DNA from 4 places in the Mameliella sp. AT18 genome. Region 4 is predicted to be linked to each of the others. Evidence: riboswitches for the same ligand, from Rfam matches in the RefSeq annotation. Region 4 holds a riboswitch; each other region holds the start of a gene.
The links. Region 4 has a riboswitch for cobalamin ahead of bluB (5,6-dimethylbenzimidazole synthase). Riboswitches for the same ligand answer to the same signal wherever they lie in the genome.
Positions count from the first base shown of each region.

Region 1: another riboswitch for cobalamin. It lies ahead of PVW46_RS04480 ((2Fe-2S) ferredoxin domain-containing protein); the one in region 4 lies ahead of bluB (5,6-dimethylbenzimidazole synthase).
Region 2: another riboswitch for cobalamin. It lies ahead of PVW46_RS23745 (hypothetical protein); the one in region 4 lies ahead of bluB (5,6-dimethylbenzimidazole synthase).
Region 3: another riboswitch for cobalamin. It lies ahead of PVW46_RS14410 (DUF4198 domain-containing protein); the one in region 4 lies ahead of bluB (5,6-dimethylbenzimidazole synthase).

Region 1 covers NZ_JARAMO010000035.1:12,697-18,184, reverse strand. The annotation lists gene PVW46_RS04485 (benzoate/H(+) symporter BenE family transporter) at 354-1,544, opposite strand; cobalamin riboswitch at 1,753-1,964, shown strand; gene PVW46_RS04480 ((2Fe-2S) ferredoxin domain-containing protein) at 2,056-2,775, shown strand; gene PVW46_RS04475 (ABC transporter substrate-binding protein) at 2,762-3,694, shown strand; gene PVW46_RS04470 (FecCD family ABC transporter permease) at 3,695-4,702, shown strand; gene PVW46_RS04465 (ABC transporter ATP-binding protein) at 4,692-5,456, shown strand.
Region 2 covers NZ_JARAMO010000291.1:24,152-29,639, forward strand. The annotation lists gene PVW46_RS23725 (hydantoinase/oxoprolinase family protein) at 1-610, opposite strand, end outside; gene PVW46_RS23730 (hypothetical protein) at 681-842, opposite strand; gene PVW46_RS23735 (hypothetical protein) at 861-1,007, opposite strand; gene PVW46_RS23740 (LysR family transcriptional regulator) at 1,049-1,483, opposite strand; cobalamin riboswitch at 1,564-1,767, shown strand; gene PVW46_RS23745 (hypothetical protein) at 1,884-2,186, shown strand; gene PVW46_RS23750 (mechanosensitive ion channel family protein) at 2,207-4,525, opposite strand; gene PVW46_RS23755 (PIG-L family deacetylase) at 4,890-5,488, shown strand, end outside.
Region 3 covers NZ_JARAMO010000153.1:208-5,423, forward strand. The annotation lists gene PVW46_RS14400 (aldo/keto reductase) at 1-972, opposite strand, end outside; gene PVW46_RS14405 (D-lyxose/D-mannose family sugar isomerase) at 1,038-1,727, opposite strand; cobalamin riboswitch at 1,860-2,062, shown strand; gene PVW46_RS14410 (DUF4198 domain-containing protein) at 2,191-2,988, shown strand; gene cbiM (cobalt transporter CbiM) at 2,995-3,612, shown strand; gene PVW46_RS14420 (NikL family nickel/cobalt ECF transporter subunit) at 3,609-4,190, shown strand; gene cbiQ (cobalt ECF transporter T component CbiQ) at 4,187-4,975, shown strand; partial or broken gene PVW46_RS14430 (energy-coupling factor ABC transporter ATP-binding protein) at 4,972-5,216, shown strand, end outside.
Region 4 covers NZ_JARAMO010000082.1:14,740-20,227, reverse strand. The annotation lists gene PVW46_RS11230 (RsmB/NOP family class I SAM-dependent RNA methyltransferase) at 1-161, opposite strand, end outside; gene guaB (IMP dehydrogenase) at 317-1,765, opposite strand; gene bluB (5,6-dimethylbenzimidazole synthase) at 1,849-2,544, opposite strand; cobalamin riboswitch at 2,589-2,767, opposite strand; gene PVW46_RS11215 (hypothetical protein) at 2,866-4,374, opposite strand; gene PVW46_RS11210 (agmatinase) at 4,547-5,488, shown strand, end outside.

The DNA.
Region 1 (5,488 bases), on a different contig from region 4:
CCCTGTTTTTCGATGGTGATTATAATTGGTTGAAACATTAGGGGCTAACGCAACCCTGTGTAAAGCTTTAACACAACTATGCGTTTTGTCACCGGTCCTGGTCACACGTATTGTTTCGCTTGTGGCCCCGATGGTCGCTCGTTCTCGCTTGCGCGATTTGGCAAGTGCCGGCCAGGGCACTGGCGGCCAACCGACGCTCCGCCCCTTGCCCGGGGGCGGGCAAGGGGGAAACGACATGTTCATACGTTCAGGACCTCGGTCGAGCCGACCGTCTGGTTGGTCTCTATGGCAGGTGCGTGTTTCGTGCCGAAACACGGGCCAAGGTCGTCGTCGGGGCGGTTATGCCTTCCCGGTTACTGCTTGACGGCCGGCTCTCGCTGCAAAAACGCCTTCAAACCCCAGATGGCGACGCCTGCAAGGACCCCCCAGAATGCGCCGCTGATCCCCAACATCGACATGCCGCTGCCAGCGATCAGGAAGGTCAGGGCAGGGGCCTCCAGCTGGTCCGCGCGGGAAAACGCGGCGGTTGTCGCGGCAACAAAGGCGGGTATCAGCGCCAGACCGGCAACGGCGGTGATGACCTCTGTCGGCGCAATGCTGGCCATCGCGGTGACACCTGTCGCGGCAAAGGCGAGCGCGACATAGCAGACACCCGAGATAATGGCCGCCCAGTAACGGCCGGACGGGTCGCGCCCGGCGTCCTCTCCGGCCATCATCGAGGCGGTGATCGCCGACATGTTGACCGGGATCGCGCCGAAAGGGGCGATGAGCAGGCTGACGATGCCGGTGCTGCGCAGCAGGAAGGGGCGGTTGACGCCATAGCCGTTCAGTTCGAGCACCGCGAAGCCCGGAATATTCTGCCCCGCCATCGTGATCAGGTAGAGCGGCAAGGCCACAGAGATTGCCGAGAGCGGGGAAAAGCTGGGCGGCACGATATCGAGCACCGGGCCCCAGGTGATCGCAGACGCGTCGGGATGTGCTGACGGGTCGACCCCCAGGAACAGCACCAGGACAAAGGCCGCCACCGCAAGCGGCATCGCGGCCAGGCGATTCCAGGCCAGGCCCACGACCCAGGCCACGACGATGGGCAGGACCAGCAGAGGCAGGTTCCCGAGCGCAAGCGCCGGCGCAAGACAGAGCTTCAGCAGGACCCCCGCCAGCAGCGCGCTTGCAATCGGCTTGGGGATTGCCGCGACGGCGCGCCCCAGGCCGGGGATGACCCCTGTCAGGACGATCAGCAGGGCGCAGATGATCAGGGCACCTACCGCCTCGCCGAACCCTCCGGCCAGCATCGCCGTTGCCGCAAGAAAGGCGGCGCCGGGTGTCGACCAGGCAACCGCGGCGGGGGTGCGCGTGACGATGGGCAGCCAGATACTGCAGATCCCCATGCCGATGGTCGCAAAGAACAGGCCGGTCGCGGCCTGGGTCTCCGAGGCGCCCATTGCCGTCAGCCCGGCCAGAACGATCGCAAAGGAGGCGGCGTAGCCGACGAAGGTGGCCAACACCCCCATGTTGAGCGCCGAAAACGAAAAATCCTTGATCATGAAAGGGTCCACTGCTGCCTGACTCGCGCTCCCTACTTGACCGAGGATGGCGCGAACCTCCAGATCAGACATCTTCGGAACGCAGGGCGGTTCACCGCGAAAATCGTCCCCGTGACAGCGACGGCGACCCTGCCGTGCGCAGGGACATGACTGCCGGCCGGTTTCCGCGACGGGGCGGCGAAGGTTCTGGACAGTGATGGTTTTCCATGTCACGAGTTGCGGCGATGGTGCTGCGTTCGGGTCAACCCCGGAGCGGCTGAAAAGGGAACACGGTGCGAGAGACCTCTCTCAATTCCGTGACTGCCCCCGCAACTGTAAGCGGTGAGCAACCCGTCAATCCACTGGATCGACTGCGATCCGGGAAGGGACGGCGCGCTTTGATCCGCGAGTCAGGAGACCTGCCATCAATTGATCGCAACCAATCGGGCGGCGGGCCCGAGGAGGACAAGATGACAGTTCCACAGTGCCCGGTCCCGTGCGCTTGCCTGTTTCCTCTGAACGAGGGCTGGGCATGGACGCATATGTATTCCTGATTTCAGCGAGTTACGTCAGCGCCACCCGGTTCCGCAAGCTGGCCGATGCTCTGGTTCAGGAAGCCCCGTGCCATGCGGTCGCCCTGCGTCTCGAAGGCGAGGGGCAGAACCTCTGGCGGGTGCTGGACGCCCTGGCCGCCGAGGGCGCCAACCGGATTCAGCTGCGGCCCATCGGCTTGCCGTTTTCACAAAGCCTGGAACGGTGGCTGCCCGGGGCGGCGGCAAGCTGGTTGCACAAGCGCGGCGAAGCGGCGCCCGAGCTGTTTTTTGCGCGCCCGGCAGAGGAAGACGCCGGCTTGGTGCGGAATGCCGCGCGGGCGCGGGTCCCGGCATCGCGCATCGCCCCTTTGCCGGACGGCGAGTTGGGCAAGGGCTGGGATGCGCCGCCGGAGTTTCGCCATCACCTGCTGGTCTGTGCCGGTCCGCGTTGCCACCTCAAGGACGCGCCTCATCTGGCCGATGTTCTCAAGGACGAACTGCGCCGGGCGGGCGTCAGCGCCGACTGCCTCGTGACGACGACCGGTTGCCTGTTTCCCTGCAACGCCGGCCCGGTGATCGTGCACTACCCCGAAGGCCATTGGTACCGGGTGACCGACGTGGCCGATGTCCGCGCGGTCGTCACCAAGGCGATCGGCGCCGGCGCACTCCCCCGACATCTTTTGATTCACAGGACCGGAGATACCCATGAACCCGTTTAAACTCAGTTTCGTCCTTGCAATGGCCGCCGGAGCTGCTGTGGCGGACCCGGTGACTGTCGAAAGCTGCGGCGCGTCCTTTACCTATGACGCGCCCCCCAGCCGGGCGATCACGCTCAACCAGCAGGCCACCGAGGTCATGCTGGCGCTTGGCCTGCAGGATCGGATAGTCGGAACCGCCTACATGGACGACGCCATCCCCGAGCAATGGCGAGCGGCCTATGACAGCGTGCCCGTGCTGGCAGAGAAATACCCCGCCGCCGAGGTCGTCCTTGCGCAAGAGCCTGACTTCCTGTTCGCGGGATTCGGGTCCGCCTTTTCCGAGGACAACCTGGGTGCCGCGCAAAAGTGGCATGACCTTGGGGTGGGCACCTACCTGGCCGATGCCTCCTGCAAGGATGCGCATCCGAAGGACGTTCCCCTGACACAGGCCCCGATCCTGCGCGACATCGAGGTGATCGGTGACATCTTTGGCGTGGCGGACCGTGCCGACGCGCTGATCGCCGAAACCCGGGCGCGCATCGACGCGGTTCAGAATGACCCGGCGGGCGGCGGTCGGACCGCGTTCATCTATGACAGCGGGACGGATACGCCCTATTCCATCGGCTGTTGCGGCGGCCCGGCGCTGCTGGCCCGTACCGCCGGCCTGCACAGCATCAGTTCCGAGGTTCAGGGCACCTGGATCGACCTTTCGTGGGAACGCGTCGTCGCCGCCGATCCCGAGGTGATCCTGCTGATCGAGGCGGATTGGTCCACCGCTGCGGACAAACGGGCCTACCTGGAAAACGATCCGGTACTGGCAGAGCTGTCGGCGGTCAGGAACGGTCGCTACGTGGTCGTGCCCTTCTCGGAGACCCTGCTTGGCATGCGCTTCGCCGATGGGGTCGAGCGTGTGAATGCGCAGCTCAAGGCATTGGACTAAGTGCCCGCCCGATTTCCGATCCTGTTGGTCGCGACCCTTGGGGGGCTGCTGTTCGTGGCCCTGGCCGGTGTCCTTTGGGGCACGGCCCAGATCTCCTGGGCCGACCGGTTTGCCATCCTGATGCGGGATGAGACCGCCCCGCGCGGACTGTCCCTGATCGTCTGGCAGTGGCGAATCCCTCGCGTCCTGGCGGTGGGGCTGATCGGGGCCGGGCTGGCCCTGGCAGGGGCGTTGATGCAGACGGCCCTGCGCAATCCGATGGCGGACCCTTACTTGATGGGGCTGTCGTCGGGCGCCTCGGCCGCTGCGGTGGCGGCGATCATCTGGCTGCCCACGGGCATGACCGACCGGCTTGGCGTGCCGCTCATCGCCTTTCTCGGGGCGGCGCTGGCTTTTGTCATGACCATTGGCCTGTCGCAGAGACGCGGCAGGATGCCCGACCCTCTGGTGGTGATCCTTGCAGGTGTCGCCGTGTCGCTGATGTTCCAGTCGCTGACGGCCTTTTTCCTCTATGTCGGTGATCCGCACGCCACCCGCAACGCGATGGGCTGGCTGATGGGGACGGCGGCGGGCACGCACTGGCATGAGGTGCCGATGCTGGGCCTGAGTCTTGTCGTGGTTGGGGCGGTCGCGCTGCGCAACGCAAACGCGCTGGACGCGACCCTGCTGGGCGAGGAACGGGCGCAGGCGCTTGGGTTTCGCATCGGCCGCATCCGGTTGTTGATCTTCGTGGCGACGGTGCTCTTGACCGGGCTGGCGGTATCGGTGGCGGGCATCGTCGGTTTCGTGGGCCTGATCGTGCCGCATATGGCGCGGCTGCTGACCGGTGCCCGGCACCGGGTGCTGCTGCCCCTGACGATGGCCCTTGGCGCGGTGGTCCTGATCGCCGTCGATCTGCTGTGCCGGGTGCTTCTGGCGCCCGAGGAACTGCCGCTTGGGGTGTTGCTGGCGCTGTTCGCGGCACCGCCCTTCATCCTTATCCTGCGGGGGATCCGTCGTGTTGCATGACCCTGTTTGCCGGGATGCTGCCCTTTGCATCCGGAACCTCAGCGTCTCTGTCGAGGGCAGGGGCGTTGTACAGGACGCATCCCTGAGCGTGCCCAAAGGGGAAATCCACGGCTTGCTGGGACCGAACGGCGCCGGCAAGACAACGCTATTACGCACGCTCTACCGGGCCACGCGGCCAGCTTCGGGGCGGATTGAGGCCTTTGGCAGGGAGATGGACTGCCATAGCCACGTGGAATGGGCGCAGGTGCTGGGCGCCCTTGTGCAAAGCGCGGGGTTGCTGGCGGGATTGACGCCCCGGGACATCGTGGAAATCGGGCTTGAGGCGAAAGGCCTGGGACGGGGCGAAATCCGGAGGCGCCTCGACGAGGCGCTGGGGATCGTCGGCTTGACCGACAAGGCGGACCAATCCGCCGAGCGGCTGTCCGGCGGAGAGCTGCAGCGCTGCTACTTTGCCCAGCTCCTGGCCTGCGATCCGCAGGTCTACGTGCTGGACGAACCGACCAATCACCTGGACCTGCACTATCAGCTGGTGCTGCTGGACGAGGTCCGGCGCCGGGGGCGGACCGTGCTGATGTGCCTGCATGACCTGACGCTTGCGATGCGCTATTGCCACAAGGTCTACCTGATGCAGTCCGGCAGGATCGTGGCCAGCGGAGCGCCTGCGACCCTGTTGAGCCGCGACATGCTCATGACCCACTACAGGGTGGATGCTCAGTTTCGCGGCACGTCGCTGGACGTCACCGGGCCGGTCTGACCCTTCGGCGGGACCAGAGGGCGGGCAAACCG
Region 2 (5,488 bases), on a different contig from region 4:
GCTCATACTCGCGCATCTGCGGCGAGACCTCGGAGGAGAGCGAGACATCCACGCCGGGCAGCTTTTCGGCCAGTATCTCCGCCGCCATGCGTTCATGCGCGTCGTTGGCGTAGGCGTGCAAAAGGCCCACGGCGACACCGTCATAGCCCCCCGCGCGCAGCCTGCCGGCCAACGCCTCGACCTCGGCCCGGTCCAGCGGGATCAGCACGCCGCCATCCGCGTCCATGCGTTCGCGCAGCGTGTATCGCCGGTTGCGGGGCAGGAGAGGCTCGGGCAGCACGAGGTTCAGGTCGTATTGCTCGAACCGGCTTTCGGTGCGCATTTCGATCACGTCGCGAAAGCCCTCGGTCGTGACCAACGCGGTTTTCGCGCCCCGCCGTTCGATCAGGGCATTTGTGGCCAGCGTCGTGCCGTGGATCACCTGTGAAATCCGCCCGGGCTCCACGCCCGCCAGGTCACAGACCCGGTGCAGCCCCTCGACAATGGCCTCTTCCGGAGCGGCGTAGGTGGTCAGCACCTTGGTTGAGGTCAGTCCCTCCGGTCCTTCCAGCACCACGTCGGTAAAGGTGCCGCCGATGTCGACGCCAAGGCGGTAAAGCGGTTCGGGCATGAAAGGCTCCTGTCAGCGATACCGGGAAGCCTAGCGAGCCACCGCAATGCAATCCAATTATTTGATCGGATCAAGAGGATCGCTTTTCCTGATCCTCGGCCGCCGCCAGATGCGCCCGGGCCACCTCTTGCACCAGTTCCGCCGCCCGGACGACATAGGACGGCGCCAGCCCCGCGTCGTAGCGTGCGCGAAATCGCAGTGGGTCCGGCACCCAGAGGTAACGCAGCGGCACCAGCCGCCCGGTCGCGATCTAGTCGCGCAACTGCTCGATGGGCAGGGTGCCGTGCGCATGGGTCAGCACCGGGTGCCGCGCGATGTCGCGCAGGCTCAACGCGTGGCCCTGCAAGCCCAGCCCCGGCGCCGCGACCCAGACCTGCGGGAACTCGCCAAGGTCCACGCCGCCCGAGATCTGCCGCCCGAACGGCCCGCTTTGCGGCGTCAGGTCCAGCCCCGGCTAAAAAGCGACGGCGAAAGGTTGGCCGAGAGGTCCACGGTCAGTTCCACGTCGATGGCCGGAAACCGGTCCTTGAGGGCGCGCAGGAACGGACCCAGCCAGCTGTGCACGATCATCTCTGGCACGCCGAGGCGCAGCGCGCCCTCGAACAGATGATCCTCTCCGGCGGCGGCCACGAAGCCGTCCATCGCGGTCAGCACGGCCCGCGCACAGGGCAGCATCGTGCGGCCCGTCGGCGTCAGCCGGAGTGACCCGGCATCGCGGTTGAAAAGGCGCAGCCCCAGCAGCGATTCAAGCGCCGAAATCCGGGTCGAGATATTGGGCTGCGTGGTGTTCAGCCGTTCCGCCGCGCGGTGGAAACTGGCCAGATGGGCCACCTGCACGAAGGCTTCGAGCTGTTTGACGGTGATCTGGCCCACGCCCGCAGTCTGTCGCCTGCGACGCTCTGGCACAAGCGATGGTCCGGGGCGCGAACCGCTTGACCGCGGCAAGATGCTGCGCCACTTTGGCCGGTGATGGTGACCGCGTCCGCGCGGTCTGAAAAGGGAACGCGGTGCGGGGCCATGCCCCAAATCCGCGACTGCCCCCGCAACTGTAAGCGGCGAGCCATCCCGAAGTGACCACTGGGCCGCACGGCCCGGGAAGGTTCGGGACTGCGCCTTGACCCGCAAGTCAGGAGACCTGCCATCGCCGGGCGCCCTGCGCCCAAGCCACTCAACCCGGGCGGGGTGCCCCGGAGACGCGAAAGACGAATGGCAACCTGCCGCCCGTCCTGCCGCCGATCCATGATCCCCGCCCCAGCTTTGCGCGGAGGGCGCGATGACGATCGAACGGGTGCTGACCCTTTTACAGACACGGGCCGAAACACCGGAACGGGCCCGGGAACTGGCAAGCATGGGCTACATGCAATGGCTTGGCAGCCTGCCGGGCTGCGCAAGCTACGAGGAAGAAGCTGTGCGTGCCTGGATGCGGGCCCAGCCCTTTGCCGGCACGGATCCGGCGGTGGCGGTGTTCTGCGACCTGCTGCACCAATCCATCCGGCGCCCGGCGGTGCCGCTGGACCTGCCCTTGCCGCAGCCGCAAAGGCGCGGAGGCGCCCGGAAACGGCGGTTGTCGATCTGACCGGAGCCACTGGCCGCTGTCTATGCCGTGGTCGGGACCGCGCCATTGTCCGGGGTCAGGTGCACGGTCTGCGTCGGGTAGGCAAAGCTGACGCCCAACTCTTTGGCCAGGGACAGGATGTCGAGGATCAGCGCCTGTTGCGCGGCGATCTGCGCCTCGTAGCTGAAGACGCGGAAATGCCCCCATAGCTCGATGTCGATGCTGTGGGGGCCAAGCGACTTGATGCCGATGGTCACATTGTCTGTCTCGGCCTCAGGCTGATCGCGGTAGATCTCCATCAGCCGCGCCACGAACTGTTCCAGTTGCGCACGCGGAGTTTCGTAGGTGAGGCCGATCTTCATCAGCACGCGACGCCTCCGACGGCTGCCCCAGTTGGATATCACCTGGTCCGAAAGCTGGGCGTTGGGCACGATCATCAGGGTGTCGTCCAGCTTGCGCAGGCGCGTCGACCGCAGACCCACCGTCTCGATCACGGCCAGCGTGTTGGCTGCCTCGACCAGGTCGCCCTTGCGGAAGGGGCGGTCCGACAGAAGGATCGCGCCGCCGATGATGTTGGACACGGTTTCGCGTGCGGCAAAGGCCAGGGCCACGCCACCGATCCCCAGACCGGTCAGGACCCCTTCGTACGGCAGTCCGGCAACATCGGCGCAGCCGATCACCGCCCCGACGACGATCAACAGTTTCATCAGCCCCTGGGCCAGCGACAGCACGATTTCGTCCGTGTAGGCACGGGTCTGGGTCGCCTTGGCCATAAGCGCGCCAAAGATCAGCGAGACGACACGGTAGGCCAGCGCGGCGCTGGCCAGGATCAGCAGCATCGCGGACAAGCCCGACACCGCGCCGAAAGCCCGCAACGTCAGGCCCAACCGCTCGCTGGCGTCAAGGAACAGAAGGGCGGCGGCCATCAATCCGACCGGGCCGGCCAACTGTCCTACAAGGCGTCCCTGCCAGGAATCCTGCCCTGCCAGTCGGCGCGCGACGGCCCATCCCGCCATCAGCACCAGCGCCATGACACCCAGGTACGTCAGGACCCCCAGCCATTGCCAGGTCTCCAGTCCCCAGGCCTCGGCCTGCAGCCAGCCGGCACGCGCAAGGACCGCCTGCCGCGTGGCAAAGAACTGTGACAGGGGCGGCGGCGTGGTCAGGCCGGGAGCAAGGGGCATCTTTTCGAGGGCCGCGTAGATGTCTGGCAGCTCTGCCATCGTCTCGCGCGAGAAACGCCAGCGCCGCTCCACGGGGCGCCCCTCGCCGTCGAGGATGTCCGTTGGTGCGATGGTGATGTCGCCGACCGGATGGCGATAATAGACATAGGGCAGGGGGCGGTTGGGATCGTCGGGAATCTCCTGCCAGTAGATAAAGCCGATCCGGTCGATGCTCTGGCGCAGGTAATCGGCCATCAGCGCGCCCTCGATCCGGCGCAACTGACGCGGGACGTGATCAAGGTTCAGCGCCCGCAGTGCGCGGGTATCGCCCGTGCCGTCCCAGTCCTTGGCGCCCAGGAGGAAGTCCATCATCACCATGCGCGGACTGCCGGCCCGCGCCCGTTCGAGCGCCTCAAGCGTGTCGTGCCCCCGGGCATCAATCAATCGTTCCAGATCTGCCTGCAGGATCACGGCGGGCGGGACGACCAGCTGCCACAGTCCCTCGGCGCCCAGGCGGAACCGCAGGCTGTGGTCGGCGCTTGTGCCTGCCGGACTGATCTCGAAGGCCAGCGTCTCGCCAGGTTCTGCCCCGACACGCGGGACCGGTGCATCCCAAAGCCGGAAGGTCGAGATATCGAGAATGTGCCAGAGCGCGCGCCGCCGTCGTTCCCGGTCCGACGAGTCCCCCTCCGGGCCATCGTAGGTCAGCAGGGGTTCGATCCAGCGCACCTGGCCTTCGCGCCCGTGGTAGATGGCGTCATTGCCCGCGGCGAGGATGCTGCGCAGCGTGGCCTGCGGAGTGGCGCCGCTGAACCAGGTGGGGCGTTGTTGCTGGGCGATCGCGGCGCGATGCCCGTTCCACCAGTCGCCTGACCCGAAACGCCCGGCAAAGCTCTGCCCGTCCGCCGACAGCACAAAGATGAAGTCGCCGCTTTCCCCACCCTCGGACCATGTGCCGCGCAGGACGCCGTCGCGCGTTGTGCCGGTGACCGTGCCGTCGCCGGGCTGGTAGGTGCCGCTGACCGCGTCGCCGCGTTGTTGCAGTAGCAGAAAGGCCTCTCCGGAGGACCAGAACGTCTGCCAGTCGCCGGGCCAGCCGGTATGCCCCTCCGGTTGTGCTGCCAGCGCGCGGGGCAGCATCAGGCAAAAGACCAGCAGCATCGTAAGGGCGGCGATACGGCGAAGGGGCAGGGGCATCCGTCGGATCCGTCTTTGGGTCGCGACAGCATAGGCGCTTGCGCGGGCCTCGTTGCGATTCGGGGCGGTGGGCCGGTCCTTGTTGCCGTCTGCGTGGCAGAAGGGTCACGGCGTTGCGCGCCTTTGGGGCAATGTTGGCACAAGTCTGCGCAAGGAAAGGGCTTTGTTTCGTCTGCGAACCCGGAACAGAGTGTTTCCGGGGCAGGATCGCAAATCCGGACTCGCGCAATGGTGGTATGTGTAAGGTGCCGCCGGGTAAGAGTGTGGCATTTTCATGGCCAGATTCGGGCGCACCCCGCGCCCGGAGTGGAACGGCAGGCCCCCGGCACGAAAGGGCCTGCAGCAGAACAGGGATCTTGGGCGAATGGCTTTGCCGACCTTGAACGGATTGTTCACTGGCCCGCTGCGTATCGACGTGGCGCTGCAATTCGACACGCTTGGCGGCGGCACGTCAAAGCCCCTGGTGGCCTTGGGCGCACAGGGAGAGGCGCCGCAACTGGTCTTTGGCCAGATGGGGGCCAGCGCCGATCTCTACTTTGATTTCATCCAGGGAGACGAGACCTATCGCCTGGTGGCCGAGGATGCGCTGGTGGTCGGGGAAACGGCCACCTATTCGGCCCAGATCGACGATGCCGGCGTGATGTCGATCCTCAAGGACGACCAGCCCGTGGCGCAGATGCAGGCCGAGGTGCCGGTCGGACTTCCGGTCTATGACTTGACCGGCCCGGCGACCGAGTTTGATCCCACAGTGATCGACTTGACGGTCGAGCCGCTCAGCCCGGCAGACCCGGGGGGCGACATGGCGATTGTCGCGCATACCGACGACGATCTCTTGTTCATGAATCCCAGCATCGCCGAGACCATCGCCGCGGGGGATCCCATGACCACGGTCTACCTCACTGCGGGGGATGCCGGACAGGACGCCGACTATTGGGAGGCGCGCGAGGCCGGGGCCAAGGCCGC
Region 3 (5,216 bases), on a different contig from region 4:
TGCCGAATAGCGCGACCCATGCGCCCAGCCCAGCGGCAGGCGGCGCTCGATCTCGGCCTTGAGGTCGTCGCCCAGCATCATCGAGGCCCCGCGCACCAGTTCGTGCAGGTGCCCCGGGCTGCGGGTGCCGGGGATCGCGTGCACCGTCCGCCCCTGCGACAACACCCAGGCGATGGCCAGCGTCGCCGTGGCGTAACCCGCCTCTGCGGCCAGGTCGCGCAAGCCGTGGCTGGCGGCGATGTTGCGTTCCAGGTTGCCGCCGATGAAGCGCGGATTGACCTTGAGGAACGCCGCCGCCGCCACCCGTTCCGGCGTCGGCGGCGTATCGGACAAGAGCGCCCGCCCCACCGGCGAAAAGGCAACCAGCGCGGTGCCCAGCTCTTCGCAGGCCTGCAACAGGCCCATCTCGGGCAGGCGCGTCTGCAATGAATACTCCGATTGCACGGCGGCCACCGGATGCACGGCGGCGGCGCGGCGCAGGCTGGTGGGGGCGATCTCGGAATAGCCGAAAGAGGCGATCTTGCCCTTGCGGATCAGCGCCGCCAGCGACTCCGTCACCTCCTCGATCTCGATCCGGGGATCGCGGCGGTGGACGTAGAACAGGTCGACCCGCTCCAGCCCCAGCCGTTGCAGGCTCTTGTCCAGCTCCGCTTCAAGGTGGGCGGCGGTATTGTCGAAAATGCGCGCGCCCGTGTCCGGGTCGCGGGTGATCCCGGCCTTGGTGGCGATGCGGAACGGGGTGCCGCCCTTGCCCGCGTAGCGTTTCAGGAAGCTGCCGATGATCTCTTCGGATTTGCCCATGCCATAGACGTTCGAGGTGTCGATGTGATCGACCCCGGCGTCCAGCGCCGCATCCAGCACCGCGTGGCTCTCGTCCTCGCTCACCGCGCCGTAAAAGCCCGCAAAGGACATCGCCCCGATGCCCAGCGCCGATACCTCCGGCCCGCCCTGTCCTAGTGCCCGTCTCAGCATGTCCTGCCCCCTCTTGCCGACGGGCGCAGAGTGGCGCCCGCCTCCCGCATTGGCAAGTCCCGGCCTCAGGCCCCCAGCCAGGCCTTGTAGTCGCTGACCAGCAGGTGCAGCGGCGCCTCGTCCTCTTCGATGTCGGAAAAGCGCCCGATCGGTTCACGAAAGATGTTGTCGGTCTCGTCGTCGTTCACGGTGCTGACCTCGCCGATCAGCACGTCGCCGCCCTCGCCCCAGAAGGCGTGCCAGTCGCCGGGCCGCAGGGTCACGCTTTCGCCCGGCGCCAGTTGCAGCTTTTCGCCCGCCACATAGTCGTGCACGATCCCGTCACACATCACGGTGCCGCCGCGATCCTCGGCAAAATTGCCCTGGTCGTCAGATCCGTACAGCTCCACCACCAGTGTCGCGCCGCCCCGGTTGATGATGTCCTCGGCCTTGATGACATGGGTGTGCATCGGCGAAAGCTGGTCCTGTTTCGAGATCAGCAGCTTTTCCGCGTAGCACATCCCCCGCCCCGAGGTCAGGTCCGACAGCAGCCCGTTGCGCAGGGTGAACAGGAACAGCCCCATCTCGTCATAGCGCCCGGCGCCATAGTCGGTGATGTCCCAACCACAACGAGAGTCGATGACATGCCGCGCCGCGCCCGCCTGCGCCACGAAGGCCTCTGGCGACCATTGCGCAAAGGGCGGCAGGGTGAACCCGTGGCGACGGATCATCTCGTCCGCCTCCGTCATGATGGCGTTGATGCGTGACCGTTTCATGCCCCAGTCCTCCCGTTAGCGATAGCGGCTTTGTGACAGCTATCCGCCACCGACTCGGTTCCGTCAACCAACTACCCGAACGAGGGACCGCGCATGTCACTTTGACCATTGCCCCGCATTGGCGAACCTGTCACACACAGAACCGTGACCGGTCCCGGAAAGGCGACTTTCCGGGGGAAAGAGGGAATGCCGTGCGGCGCATCCGCGCCAATCCGGCAACTGCCCCCGCAACTGTAAGCGGAGAGCCGGGCCAAGACGCCACTGGAGCAATCCGGGAAGGCAGGCCCAGGCAACGACCCGCGAGTCAGGAGACCTGCCGGACACCCGCGGCCCAGATGGCCACGGCTCCACCGGACGTCGGGGTGAGCGTCTGGCCTGTGTCCTGTTCGGACCCCGGCCGCCTTGTCCCACGTCTCCACCGCATTGCGCCGGGGATGGCGCAGACTGGACAAGGACGATATCAGTGACTTTTTTTACCCTCGGAAAACAGGCCCTTGTTGGCGCGCTCCTGGCGTTGCCCACGGCGGCACCCGCGCATTTCCTGCTGGAATACACCACCGACGCGCTGATCGACCGTCCCGGTGACGTGCCGGTCAAGCTGGTGTTCTGGCACCCCTTCGAAAACGGCCATGTTATGGACCTGGAGCGCCCGCAGGAGTTCTATGTCATCCATCGCGGCGAAAAGACCGACCTGATGGACACGTTGCAGCCGATCACCTTTACCGGCGCCAGCAATTCCGCTGCCGCCTTCCTGGGTTCGGTCCCGGTGAAACGGTCTGGCGACTATGTGCTGGTGACGGTGCCCCAGCCCTATTTCGAGGAATCCGAGGACAAGTACATCCAGCAGTTCACCAAGTCCGTGCTGAACCGCAACACGCTGCCGACCGACTGGATGGCGCCCGTGGGCCTGCCCACCGAGATCCTGCCCCTGAACAAGCCCTACAACATCATCGCCGGGTCCACCTTCACCGGGCAGGTGCTGGCCGATGGTGAACCCGTCGCCGGCGCGGAAATCGAGATCGAGTACATGGCGGCCGAACCGGACATGGACGGATCCGCCGCCACCGCCCCCGTGGCCAGCCCGCCGCCCGGAGGGGCCGTCGTGGCGATCTCGGACGCCAACGGCTATTTCACCTTCGGCATCCCCAAGGCCGGGTACTGGGGCTTTGCCGCCCTCGGGTCCGGTCCGGCGACCGAGCATGAGGGCAAGGAGCTGAGCCAGGACGCAGTCCTCTGGATCCGCGCCTGGGAACTGGAGTAACCCAAGATGCACATCGTCGACGGAGCCCTCTCGAACCCGGTCGTCATCGGCGGCGCCGTGGCGGCGGCGGGCGGCATTGCCCTGGGTCTGCGCGCCCTGCCGCTGGACCGTATCCCGGCGGCAGGCGTGCTCTCGGCCAGTTTCTTCGTGACCTCGCTGATCCATGTGCCCGTGGGTCCGTCGTCGGTGCATCTCATCCTCAACGGTCTGGCCGGGCTGATCCTCGGCTGGGCCGCCTTCCCGGCGCTGTTCGTCGGCCTGGTGCTGCAGGCGGTCTTTTTCGGCTTTGGCGGGCTGACCGTGCTGGGCGTGAACACCGTCAACATTGCCCTTGCGGCGGTCCTCGTCGGGCTGGTCTTCCGCCCGCTGATCCTGCGCGGCGGTCCTGTCGGGGCGGCGATCTGGGGCGGCATCGGCGGGGCCTGCGCCACCGCCCTGACGACGCTCTTCGTGGCCCTCTCGCTGATGTTCTCGGGCGACGAATTCCTCGCCGTCGCGCACCTTGTCTTTGTCGCCCACCTGCCGATCATGGTCATCGAGGGCCTGTTGACCGGCTTTGCGGTCCTGCTGGCGCGCAAGGTCAAACCGGACCTTTTCCTGTCGATGAAGGAGGCCGAGGCATGATCCGGCTGGCGCTTGTCCTCTGCCTGCTGGCCCTGCCCGTCCCGGCACTGGCACACAAGGTCATCGCCGCCGTCTTCCCCTCTGGCAGCGCCATCGAGGGCGAAATCGGCTTTTCCAACGGCGACATGGCCACCGACCAGCCGGTCGAGGTCTATGGTCCCGACGGCACGCTGCTGGGTGAGACCGTGACCGACGCCGACGGGTTTTTCATCTTCGCGCCGACCGAACCCGTCGCCCATACCTTCCGCTCGGACCTCGGCGCCGGGCACCTGGCCAATGTGACCATGCCTGCCGAAGAGGTCGCCCGCATCCTTGGCGTCGCCGCGCCGGAACCTGCGGCGCCCGCCCCCACGACGGCACCCGCCGCCCCCGGCCTCGCGCTTTCGGATGCCGACCGCACCGAGATCGCCCGCATCGTCCGCGACGAGATGCGCCCCCTGCGCCGCGAGATCGCCGCCTACCGCGAAAAGAACGACCTGCAGACCATCCTAGGCGGCATGGGCTATATCCTCGGGCTGTTCGGGCTGGGTTTCTACATCGCCGCCCGGCGCCAGCTCAAATCGCAGGCCGGGGCGTGACGCATATCCTGTCGAACACCAGCGCCGCCCTGCCCGGTGACGGCCCCCGCCGCGGCCCCGGCCCCATCGCCGCGCTGGACCCGCGCGTGCGCATCCTGTCCGCCATCGCCTATGGCGTCTTCGTGGTGGCGCTGGACAACCTGGTCGCGCTGACCGCCGCGCTGGCCCTGTCCCTGACCCTGCTGGCGCTGTCGCGCCTGCCCCCGGCAAGGACGCTGAAACGTGTCGCGATGGTCGACGGGTTCATCCTCTTCATGCTGCTGCTCCTGCCCTTCACCGTGCCCGGCGACCCGATCTTCACCCTCTGGGGCTATCCTGCCTCCTGGCAGGGGTTTGCCCGCGCCATCCAGATCGGCCTGACCGCCAATGCCGTGGTCCTCGCCCTCATCACCCTCGTCGGCACGATGGAGCCGGTGACGCTGGGCCACGCGCTCTACCGCCTGAAGACCCCGGAAACCCTGGTGCACCTGATGATGTTCACTATCCGCTACGTCGAGGTGCTGCGCCAGGAATACCTGCGCCTGCGCGCCGCGATGAAGGTGCGCGGCTTTCGCCCCGGCACCAACTGGCACAGCTACCGCAGCTTCGGCTACCTGGTCGGGATGATGATGGTGCGCGCCATCGAGCGTTCCGAACGCCTGCTGGGCGCGATGAAATGCCGTGGATTCTCGGGCCGGATCGTGCTTTTGCAAGAGTTCCGCTGTACCCGTGCCGACGCGCTCTTTGCGCTGGTTCTCTTCGGCACCTTCACCCTGCTGCTGACACTGGAATTGACGCTGCGATGATCGAACTGGACGATCTGCACTTTGCCTATCCCGGCCAGCCCCCGGTGCTGAACGGCGCCTCGATGCGCCTTGGCCCCGGCGAGCGGCTGTCCCTGACCGGCCCCAACGGCGCCGGCAAGTCGACGCTTCTGCGGATGATCCTCGGGCTGCAACGGCCCACCTCTGGCACGGTCACCATCTTCGACCGGGCCCGCAGCCGCGAAAAGGACTTCCACGAGGTCCGCCGCCGCATCGGGCTGGT
Region 4 (5,488 bases):
CGCAGCGCGTCGAAGACAAGGTCACGAACCGCCGCCCGGTCCTTTGACCCGGCATAGCGCGCGGCACGTCCCCAGCTGGTCAAAGCCTGTTCCGCAGCCTGCCCGGCGGCAATCCGGTCCAGCAATTCAATGGCGGCCTGTACTCGCGCGGCGGGGGTCATGGGCTGTTCTCCAACGGGGACAATCGACCCTGCCTAGCCCAGCGACACGGGTTTGACGAGACCCGTTCCCGGCGCGCCTTTCGCGCCGGGCCTCTACCCATTCACGCCTCGAACTCTCCATTGGAGAGTTTGCAGGGCAAAGCCCGGACCGGCGCTCACCCGATCCGGTAGTTCGGGCTTTCGCGGGTGATCTGCACGTCGTGCACGTGGCTTTCCTTCAGCCCCGCCCCGGTGATCTTCACGAAGGTGCAGTTGCGGCGCATCTCTTCGACCGTGGCACAGCCGGTATAGCCCATCGCAGCGCGCAACCCGCCGACCAGCTGGTGCAGCACCACGCCCGCCGGGCCCTTGTAGGGCACCTGCCCCTCGATCCCCTCGGGGACCAGCTTGTCGCTGGCGGCGTCCTTCTGGAAATAGCGGTCAGCAGAGCCGCGCGCCATCGCGCCCAGGCTGCCCATGCCGCGATAGGCCTTGAACGACCGGCCCTGGTAGAGGATCACCTCGCCCGGGCTTTCATCCGTTCCGGCGATCATGGAGCCGACCATCGCGCAGGAGGCGCCCGCCGCGATTGCCTTGGCGAAATCGCCCGAGAACTTGATGCCGCCATCGGCAATCACCGGCACGTCGCCTGCCGCCGCGGCGCATTCCATGATCGCAGTCAGCTGCGGCACGCCAACACCGGCCACCATCCGCGTCGTGCAGATCGAACCCGGCCCGATCCCCACCTTGACCGCATCCGCGCCCGCGTCGATCAGGGCGCGCGCGGCATCCGCCGTCGCGACGTTGCCCGCGATCACCTGCACCTCGTTCGACAGCAGCTTGGCACGCTCGACCGCCTCCAGCACTCCGGCGGAATGGCCATGCGCCGTGTCGACCACGATGATGTCGACCTGCGCATCCACCAGCGCCTGCGAGCGTTCATAGCCAGAATCGCCCACACCGGTCGCCGCCGCCACCCGCAGGCGGCCCAGGCCGTCCTTGCAGGCGGTGGGGTTCAACACCGCCTTTTCCGTGTCCTTCAGGGTCAGAAGCCCGGTCAGCTTGCCGTCCTTGTCGGTCACCAGCAGCTTTTCGATCCGCCGCGCCTTCATCAGGTTGATGGCTTCCTCGCGGTCCGCCGGTTCGGTCAGGATCGCCAGGTTGTCACGGGTCATCATCGCGTGGACCGGCGTGCCGTCATTCTCGGCAAAGCGCATGTCGCGGTTGGTGACGATGCCGACGACGCGATGCGACTCGTCGATCACCGGGAACCCGGTGAAGCCGTAGCGTTCGGTCAGCATCCGCGCGTCGCCCAGGGTCTGGTCCGGGCGCAGGGTGACGGGGTTGTAGACGATGCCGCTCTCGAACCGCTTGACCCGCCGCACTTCGCGCGCCTGCTCCTCGATCCCGAGGTTCTTGTGGATCACCCCGATGCCGCCGGCCTGCGCCATCGTGATCGCCATCCGGCTTTCGGTGACGGTGTCCATCGCGGAACTCAGAAGGGGAATGTTCAACGCAATCGACTTGGTCACTTGCGTCCGTGTGTCTGCCGTCGACGGCAACACGCTCGAGGCCGCGGGAACAAGCAGGACGTCATCGAAGGTCAGGGCCTCGCGAATCTCCATTGGGGCACTCCTTGGGAGGGATCGGTTGGCGCGTCCCTATCGCACGGGCAGCGGGGAAAGGAAAGAGCGCGCGGCACCGCGTCTCACCCCCCTGCCCCATGCGTACCCGGCCACCGGTCTTCCATGATCAAGTCATCCAGATCCAGACGGCGGCGCCAGCCCCGCGCTTGCAGTTCCGGCTGGGCAAAGGATTCTTCGATATGACCGACGCAAAGATAGGCGACAACCTCGACATGGTCGGGCAAGTTCAACAACGCCCGCAGGTCCTCTTGTCGAAAGATGCTGACCCAGCCGACGCCCAGTCCCTCGGCCCGCGCCGCCAGCCAGAGGTTCTGCACCGCGCAAACCGTGGAATACAGGTCCATGTCGCGGTTGTGCGTGCGCCCCAGCACCACCTTGCCCCCGCGTGTCCGGTCACAGGTCACGGCGATGTTCAGCGGCGCCTTCAGGATGCCTTCGAGTTTCAGCGCGGCATATTGGCTTCGCTTCTCGCCATCGAACATGGCCTCGGCCTCGGCATTGGCCTGTTCAAAGGCGGCGTGAACCGCGCGCCGACGGGCCGGATCGCGGATCAGGAGAAAGTTCCAGGGCTGCATGAAGCCAACCGAAGGTGCCGCGTGGGCGGCCTCCAGCACGCGGCGCAGCATCGCGGGGCAGATCGGATCGGGCAGGAATTCGTTGCGCACATCCCGGCGCGCGTTGATGACGTCATAAAGCGCCTGGCGCTCGCAGGCGGCAAACTTGCGCGCTTTTTCGGGCGCAACTGGGGAATCGGGCATTCTTCGGCTCCGCAAAATGACAATGACCGGACGCTGTCCAAGGCGCCGGTCGATGTCGTCAGGCCGGTCTTCTGGCTTGGGGTATGCCGGGGCGGACGCCTTCCCGGGGTTGTCCCCAGTGGCATCTGTCCGCTCCATCCCCCTTACAGCGGCGGGCCCGCGCCGGTCTTGCACCGGCTTCCCGATTCTCCCCTCACGGGGCACCTGACGGTCGCAGAATGCGACAGGCGGGCCGGCGGGGCAATCGCCGATCCTGTCCCCGGAACGCGAAACAGGCGCCCAAAGGGGCGCCTGCAACGATCCATGACGGTCAAGACCCGGTCACTCTGACGCCGCGTCGGCCTTTTTCTTTTCCGCCTTCTCGACCGCCTCGCCAATGGCCTGCACCGACCAGGCGAAATCCACGTCCAGCGCCGTGTCGAACACCCAGTAATCGCGCGGGACGTAGAAATTCGCGGCATAGCCCGTGCCACGTCCACCCCAGGCCGCAAGGCCGTGGCAGGTCATGCAGTTGGTCTGGATCCCCATATCGGTCGTCGTCGTGGTCCAGCCACCCGCGCCGTCCGGGATCTGCACCGTCTCGGTGATCCCGATGACCGGCGTGCCGAAACCGGCCTCCAGGTAGGGATTGAAGGCCGTCACCAGCGCGCCGACGTTCTTGCCGCCGACTAGCGGCTGGGCCGGCACCAGCATCGAATAGGCCGGCGCCATCGCGTAATGCGCCGCCTGTGTGGTCAACGTATCGGGCCGGGCCGATGCCACCGCTGCGCTGGAGGGCGTGTTGGGCCGGGCGGCGTCCGCCTCCCACCAGAAGGTCTGCCAGGTCCACTGCGTCGTCTCGCGAGAGGTGACATGCATGGCCACCAGCAGAGCGATAGAGGTCTCTCCGTCGGTCAGGTCGCTGCTGTCCCCCGTCGACTTGTTGACGAAGGCTGCATCCTCTTTTTTCAGGTCCACGGCGATAAAATCATCGACGGAATAGATGTTCCCTTCGGATGGGCTCTTGCAGTTCACGTCGACCCCGGTCGAAGTCGTCGGCCCCTCGAGGTCGAGATCGACATAGACGCATTGCTGCCAGAGCGTCTCTGGATAGCCGCCCTGCTTCATGTCAGGTGTCCAGTTGGCCAGGTCCGGCTCTCCGGGCCAGGCGGTAAAGGCGTACAGCCTGCGGGTCTGGCCATCCGCGCCGGTCCACTCGGTGATGCGATCATCGGTGATCAGCTTGTAGACCGGCTTGACGTTCACCGCCGCATCGGGAAAGCGCACCTTGTCTCCCTGTTCCAGCAGCCGGTCCAGCACCTCGGGCTTGCCCGTGCCGGTGTCCAGCAGGTATTGCGCCGAGGGCGGGCTGTAGGCCACGTTTTCCAACACGTCTGTATTAACGATGATCCCCGCGGCATTTTTCACCGGCTCGGTCCCGTCCTTCTTTTCCTGCGCGGCGTTGGCCAGGAAACCGTCCACCAGCCCGTGCTTGAACATCTGGTTCGATTCGCCCAGCCGGAACTGATCTACGGGTGACTCGCCGGTGAAGACGTCGATCACATCCGCCTTGGTCAGCCATGTTTGATAGGTCAGCCGGGCATAGGCGCCCTCCCCCTCGACTGGTTTCGTCAGTCCGGCCCAGATCCCCCAGGCGTGGGCATGGATCGCGTCACTGTTTTGCGGCTCCGCCCGGATCCAGGCGTCGATCTCGGCCTCGGGCGTCGGGAAGCGGACACCCGGCGCGGGTTCCGCAGGCATGTCGACGCCATAGTCCTGCGCCAGGGCCGTCAGCGGCAGCCCTGCCAGCGCCAGGGCCAACAACGGCCGACTCTTGTTCAACGAGTTCATTTCAGTCCCTCCAGTGCAATCAAAGATTGTATCCACATTACGCAGGGTAAGGCATTGCAACGTGTACTCAAGAGGAACTTTTCAACCTTAACGATTATTCAACCCTCGACGCGCATTGCCCCTTGTTGCGCGCGCCCCTCCGACTAGGCTGGCGCCAATCAAGGAGAACCTCATGAGTCACGGTTACGAATCCGGTCGGCTGAACCTTCCGTTCACCGGCATCTGCACCTTTGCCAGGGCCCCCTACCAGCCCGACTGGTCCAGCCTGCAGGCCGATGCGGCAATCCTTGGCGCCCCTTTCGACGCGGGCACACAATGGCGCGCAGGGGCACGGTTCGGCCCGCGCGGCGTGCGAGAAGCCTCGACCCTGTTCAGCTTTGGCCACGCGGGCGCCTATGACCACGAGGACGACGTGACCTACCTGGACGGTGTGCGGCTGGTCGACATGGGCGATGCCGACATCGTCCACACCGACACCGTGACCAGCCACGCCAATATCCGCCGCGGCGTCGAGGCCGCCCTGGCGGCGGGCGCCCTGCCCGTCACCATCGGCGGCGACCATTCGATCAATATCCCCTGCATCGAGGCCTACGAGGGACGCGCGCCCTTCCATGTCCTGCAGATCGACGCGCACCTGGATTTCGTCGATGAACGGCATGGCGTCACGCGGGGGCACGGCAATCCGATGCGGCGCGCGGCGGAAAAACCCTGGGTCACCGGGCTGACCCAGCTGGGTATCCGCAACGTCTCGTCCACTGCGCGCGAGGGCTACGAGGACGCCCGCGCCCGGGGCTCCGACATCCTGTCGGTCCGGCAAGCGCGCAAGCTGGGTCCCGAAGCCACTGCCGCCCGCCTGCCCGAAGGTGTGCCGATCTACATCACCATCGACATCGACGCCTTCTGCCCCTCGATCGCTCCGGGGACCGGCACGCCCAGCCACGGCGGCTTTCTCTACTACGAGGTGCTGGAGATCCTGCAAAACGCAGTGAAGTCCCACCCGGTCGTCGGCATCGACTTGGTCGAGGTCGCCCCGGACTACGATCCGACCGGCAGCACCTCGATCCTGGCCGCGCAGTTGCTGATGAACCTGCTGGGCTTCGTCTTTCACGCCGGG